Regions from separate parts of the Bariatricus sp. SGI.161 genome, predicted to be linked through region 1. Evidence: predicted binding sites of a transcription regulator. Region 1 holds the regulator's gene; the other holds the start of a gene.
The links. Region 1 encodes NrdR, which represses ribonucleotide reductase genes. Its sites were predicted from a motif close to CACAANATNTTGTG; they were not measured.
Positions count from the first base shown of each region.

Region 2: a site for NrdR is predicted at 2,160-2,173, ahead of nrdD (anaerobic ribonucleoside-triphosphate reductase). Genes of this name have one in related genera too.

Region 1 covers NZ_JBNPLX010000016.1:10,044-13,477, forward strand. The annotation lists gene arcC (carbamate kinase) at 1-60, shown strand, start outside; gene ACQRBH_RS10480 (ferredoxin) at 122-307, shown strand; gene ACQRBH_RS10485 (PRC-barrel domain-containing protein) at 437-682, shown strand; gene ACQRBH_RS10490 (glycoside hydrolase family 3 N-terminal domain-containing protein) at 764-1,573, shown strand; gene nrdR (transcriptional regulator NrdR) at 1,687-2,136, shown strand; gene truA (tRNA pseudouridine(38-40) synthase TruA) at 2,281-3,015, shown strand; gene ACQRBH_RS10505 (exodeoxyribonuclease III) at 3,051-3,434, shown strand, end outside.
Region 2 covers NZ_JBNPLX010000021.1:63,574-67,007, forward strand. The annotation lists gene nrdD (anaerobic ribonucleoside-triphosphate reductase) at 1-2,111, opposite strand, end outside; gene ACQRBH_RS12550 (YczE/YyaS/YitT family protein) at 2,280-2,921, opposite strand; gene ACQRBH_RS12555 (helix-turn-helix domain-containing protein) at 3,012-3,227, opposite strand; gene ACQRBH_RS12560 (hypothetical protein) at 3,351-3,434, shown strand, end outside.

The DNA of each region.
Region 1 (3,434 bases):
ACATCTTTTGATAAATTAAAAGATGCATTAAAAGGAAAGACCGGAACATTGATCAGATAACAGGCGAATATTTGGATAAAAATGGGACATACTACTTGAAAAATATAAGGAGGAATGACCCATGAAAGCCAGAGTAAATGATGGATGTATCTCATGTGGTGCCTGTGTTGCTACCTGCCCGGAAGTATTTCGGTTTAATGATGACGGAGTTGCAGAGGCATACACAGATGTAGCACCAGAATACGAAAGTACAGCAATTGAAGCAAGAGATGGATGTCCAGTAAATGTCATAGATATTGATGAATAGCTGGATTCGGATAGTCCAGAATATGAAAACCCGCATATACTACAAGTAAGTAGTGGATGCGGGTTTTGTTATGGTGACAAAGAAGGTGACGATGGCAGAATCTGCGGTTTGAATATGGGTGGTGTGGATATGCGTCTGTGTGAATTGGAGAATAAAGAAGTGATTAATGCATGTGATTGCAAAAAACTAGGGTACGTGGTAGATCTGATTATAGATGAGTGTAATGGATGTATCGAAGCACTGGTGATTCCAAAGGCGGGAAAGATCTGTGGCTTTTTATGTGATGGGTCAGAATATATTATTCCTTTTAAATGTATCAAAAAGATTGGGCCAGATATTATTCTGGTTGAGATACATGAGGAAAGAAAAAAATAACAAAAACAGAATGATAAGTTTGAAGAGACGCAGTCAGAAGTAAAATCAGAATCTGATAAAAAGCCGGAATCTGTTCAGACTGTGGAACCTGAGTTATCCGAAGAGGAACAGCGCAAGGCAGAAGTAGAGGAAATCGTAAATTCTCTGACTTTGGATGAGAAAGTAGCACAGTTATTCATTGTAACCCCAGAAGAATTGACAGGAGTAGGAGTTGTCATTGCCGCAGGCGAGACGACTCAGAATGCAATCAGCCAGTATCCGGTCGGCGGCTTTATCTACATGTCACAGAATCTTGAGAATCCGGAACAAGTACGGGAAATGGTGAAGAATGTCCAGGAGTATTCTTATCAGAGAATAGGACTGCCATTATTTATCAGTGTGGATGAAGAAGGCGGTACAGTCAGCCGGTTTAGCAATAATCCGAGTTTTAATCTGGAGAAGACTGACAGTATGAGTGTGATCGGTGCAACTGGAGACCCTCAGAATGCCTATAATGTAGGAGCAAAGATTGGAAGCTTCCTGTATGATCTGGGATTTAATATGAATAATGCACCGGATGCAGATGTGCTGACGAATCCGTCGAATACTGTGATTGGTTCCAGATCATTTGGAACAGACTGTAATCTGGTTTCTGAGATGATGCTGGCAGAGATGAAGGGACTACAGGATCAGAATATTATCCCAGTCATAAAGCACTATCCCGGGCATGGAGCGACAGAGGCTGATACGCATGCCGGATATGCGTATACGAATAAAACCTTGGATGAGATGATGGCAAATGAGCTGGTTCCGTTTATCAATGGTATCAATGCCGGAGAATTTTCAGGAAGCGTATCAGGGTGTGTTATCTGCGGTAGGAGATGGCAGGCTGACAGAAGAACGAATCAATGAATCTGTAAGGCGGATTGTGAATTTAAAATTAGATATCAGCCAAAAGTAATTTGACTTCTGTTCATTTAACCGATATACTGTATACAAGTACGATGAGAAAGGAATAACGCAAGATGAAGTGTCCATATTGTAATCATCCAGATACCAGAGTTATTGATTCCAGACCTGCCGAGGATGGCAATTCAATTCGCCGGCGCCGTTCCTGTGATGTGTGTGGAAAGCGGTTTACGACATATGAAAAGGTAGAGACGATTCCATTGATCATTATCAAGAAGGATAATAACCGTGAGCAGTATAACCGCGGTAAGATTGAGAATGGAATTTTAAGGGCCTGTTACAAAAGACCAGTATCTGCTGAAGCTATACAGCATGCAATCGACAGGATTGAGACGAAGATATTTAACCAGGAGGCGAAGGAGATTCCAAGCAGCATGATTGGAGAACTTGTAATGGAAGAATTAAAAGAACTCGATGAAGTTGCATATGTGCGTTTTGCGTCTGTATACAGAGAATTCAAAGATGTGAACACCTTTATGGATGAACTGAAAAAAATATTAAAATAAGAAGATATTTGCTTAGATAGTAATAAAGTGATAGAATAAGGGAAGAAGCAAGAAAAAGGGATTGCTTCTTCCTTTTTTATATTATATATTTTTAACAGAAACAGATGGTGCTATAGAGATACGATTATAGATTGGGTGAGATATATGAGAACATACAAGTTAACCATTTCTTATGATGGCAGCAGATACCAGGGATGGCAGCGTCAGGCTACCACTGACAACACCATTCAGTTTATTCTGGAATGGAGCATTGGGAAGCTGGTCGGATATCGGGTACATGTTGATGGGTCTGGCAGAACGGATGCCGGAGTGCATGCCCGAGGCCAGGTGGCGAGCGTAAAATTAACAAAGTTATATGATACCAAAGAGTTAAAAGATTCATTGAACCGGTATCTTCCTGAAGATATTCGTATTGTGAAGGTGGAACTTGTAAAGAATGGTTTCCATGCCCGCAAGAGTGCAAAAGGGAAAAAATATGAATATTATATTGACTGTAGAGAGAAGCCGGATGTATTTTCACGCAGATACTGCTATCATTATCCTGAGAAACTGGATATTGAAGCGATGCGTGATGCGACCAAGTATTTGATCGGGCCGAAGAATTTTACCAGTTTTACCGACGATAAGGAATGCAAAGATCCTATCCGCCGGATTACCAATATTAAGATCGTAAGTAATGGTGAGAAAGTCAGGATCACCTACTATGGTACCGGATTTTTATATCATATGGTAAGAATATTGACTGGAACATTATTAGAGATCGGTACTGGCAAGAGGGATGCGTCTAAGCTTCCGGTCGTTATTGCTGCGGAGGACAGAAGTCTGGCTGGTTTTCTGGCACCGGCAAGAGGGTTGTTCCTGCGGAAAGTATATTATTAAAAATAAAGATTCTCGAAAGAGTGGGAGGATAATCAATGAAGTTTATTTCATGGAATGTTAATGGAATCCGTGCCTGTGTGCAGAAGGGATTTGAGGAATTCTTTCAGCAGGCGGATGCGGATATATTCTGTATCCAGGAATCTAAGATGCAGGAAGGTCAGCTGGAGTTGAATACTCCTGGATATTACCAGTATTGGAACTATGCGAAAAGAAAAGGATATTCAGGGACAGCAATATTTACAAAAAAAGAGCCGATTTCTGTGTCCTATGGAATCGGCATAGAAGAGCATGACCAGGAAGGCCGCGTGATTACACTGGAATTTGAAGACTATTATTTTATTACGGTATATACACCGAATTCTCAAAATGAATTGGCAAGACTTCCATACAGAATGCAGTGGGAAGATGATTTTCTGGCA
Region 2 (3,434 bases), on a different contig from region 1:
CTTCTTGCCACGGACATCTTATCCTGATCCTGATTACCGCAGTTCGGGCATTCCCAGATCAGCTTGCCACATTCGTCTTCCTTGATCAGAATCTCTCCGTCATAACCGCATACTTCGCAATAATCACTCTTGGTATTCAGCTCTGCATACATAATATGATCATAGATAAACTGCATTACGGACAGCACTGCCGGAATGTTCTGCTGCATATCCGGTACTTCGATATAGCTGATTGCTCCGCCCGGAGACAATTTCTGGAAATCGGCTTCAAACTCCAGCTTGTCAAACGCGTTAATCTCTTCGGATACATGAACATGATAGCTATTTGTAATATAGTTCTTATCTGTAACACCTTTGATAATTCCAAATCTCTTCTGAAGACATTTTGCGAACTTATAAGTGGTGGATTCCATCGGCGTTCCGTATACTGAATAGCTGATATTCTCTGCTGCTTTCCACTCTGCACACTTATCATTCAGTCTCTGCATAACCTTCAGGGCAAATACTCTTCCTTCCGGATCTGTATGTGACTTGCCAAGCATGCGCATACACATCTCATAGAGGCCTGCGTAGCCTAATGAAATCGTAGAATATCCATTATATAATAATTTATCAATGGTCTCGCCTTTCTTCAGACGTGCCAGTGCACCATGCTGCCACAGAATCGGAGCAACGTCTGATACGGTTCCCAGAAGTCTCTCATGTCTGCAGCGAAGTGCACGATGGCATAATTCCAGACGGTCATCCAGAATCTTCCAGAACCGATCCATATCTCCTTCAGAAGAACATGCCACATCCACCAGGTTAATCGTAACAACACCCTGATTGAAACGTCCGTAGAACTTATAAGAACCATCCGGATTCTTCTGACTCTCTTCGACCGTCAGGAAAGAACGGCAGCCCATACATGTGTATACATTTCCCTTTTTCAACTGCTTCATAATCTTAGCGGAAATATAATCCGGCACCATACGCTTTGCCGTACACTGTGCAGATAACTCTGTCAGATACCAGTATTTGGAATCTTCCGTAATATTATCCTCATCCAGCACATAGATCAGCTTCGGAAATGCCGGTGTGATCCATACGCCTTTTTCATTCTTCACGCCCTGCATTCTCTGCTTCAGCACTTCTTCAATGATCATTGCCAAGTCGTCTCTGGTCTGTCCTTCTTCCACCTCATCCAGATACATGAACATCGTAACAAATGGCGCCTGACCATTACAGGTCATCAACGTGATCAACTGATACTGAATCGTCTGGATTCCACTCTTTACCTCGTCTCTTAATCTGCGCTCAGTTACTTTATCGATGATCTGTTCATCCATACTCTCGCCGCATTCTTCCCGCTCTGCAATGACATTCTTACGGATCTTCTTTCTGCTGACATCTACGAACGGTGCCAGATGTGCCAGTGAAAATGACTGTCCGCCGTACTGATTACTTGCGACCTGTGCCACAATCTGCGTCGTTACATTACAAGCCGTAAAGAAGCTGTGCGGCTTCTCGATCATCGTCTCACTGATGACTGTACCATTCTGCAGCATATCCTCCAGATTGATCAGATCACAGTTGTGTTCCTTCTGCGCAAAATAATCAGAATCATGGAAATGAATGATTCCAGCTTCGTGGGCATTTACAATCTCTTCCGGTAAAAGTATACGCTTTGACAAATCCTTGCTGACTTCTCCGGCCATGTAATCACGCTGCGTAGAATTGATCACCGGATTCTTGTTCGAATTCTCCTGATTCACTTCCTCATTAATATTCTCGATCAAAGACAGAATTCCATTATCCGTCGTGTTAGACTTACGAGTCAACTCTCGCTTAAAACGATAGCGGACATACTTCTGCGCCACCTCATAGCCACGCATCTCCATAATGCCGCGCTCTACCATATCCTGAATATCCTCTACATGAACCGCATGTGTAGACTCCTGTACCTGATCCGCAACATTGTCCGCAATGGCCATAATCTGATATTCATTCATCTGATGGATCCTGTCCACCTCATTGTTCGCTGCTTTGATCGCATTGATAATCTTCGTCAGGTCAAAATATACCTCTTCCCCATTTCTCTTAATTACATTCGTTTTTACGTCTATTCTCATACTCGTCCTCACCTTTGTACTAAATATTGTTTTTATTATTTTCCCATGCACTATATCTAGTGCATTTACTATCATACACTAAAATTACTATAAAGGGAAGAAGAAATTATAAAATATTTTATTTTTTTATGAAAGGCAGCATAAAACAGCCAAATTACGAACTGAAAATTATTTGTTCAAAAAAGGCAGAGCAACATGGACATTAAAAAATTCTATCAGCGGCCCCATAAAAAAGGCAGTAATGATCGTTCCCAATCCCACAAGTTCAGTAAGTCCTGACACCGGCTGTCCCGATATCAGAAATAAGGCAACACCTATGACTACACACGCCAGATCACATGCAATACGACAATATTTGAAAGGTCCCACTTTCCAATTTTCAGAAATAATCAAAGCAACCGCATCATAAGTAGATACTCCTAGATCTGCGGTAAAATAAAACGCAGAAGCAAGACACATAATCACAATCCCCATAAGAAGCATGACCACTCTTCCTGCTAATCCAATATCCGGAAATACACTTTTCAGAAACTGGTGAGAATAGTCGGCAATATACCCCAGGAAAAACAGATTGATCAGTGTTGCAAGTCCGATTCGATGCCTGTCGTGAATTAAAGAAAACATCAACAGGCAGATGTTTGCAATGACATACATAGTACCAAAGCTAATTGGCAATACTGCGTCCACCCCACCCATAAGCGTCTGATACGGATCAACGCCAAATGTTGATCGTTTGAAAAGACCGATGCTGATTCCACATATGACAACCCCCAGAACACTCATTAATATTCTTTTATTTCTTTTATCCATTGCTTTACTTCTCCTATTTCAGCTGATTATCATTTATATAACATATCAATGCTCATAAAAACAACCGCTGCCTGTAACAGGCAGCAGCCGCTATACTTCTTCTTTTTCCAATTTTAAAATGTCATTTACATCGCATTCGAGGCAATCGCAGATTTTTGCAATTGTGTTCAAATCGACACGGACAACCTTGTTCTTACAGTAGTTATTCAACTGTGTCCGCTGCAGCCTGCAGATATAACAAAGTTGTGTTTTACTGACACCTTTTTCTGCCAGAACTCTTTCCAAATCAATCACTATCTTACTCATACTCAACACCATGCCATTTCTTTGTGTTAAGTATACCCATATTTCCATTGAAAAAATAGATATATTAATTTACACTGTAATAAGATACAGTGTCTGTTCTTATCCGTGAAGGGAGTGAAGATATTGAAGCAAAAGAGGCGGCTTACGGCCATTGTATTTATGCTTATTCTGCTGTTTTTCGTCTGGTTTGAAAACCAGCCTTACAAA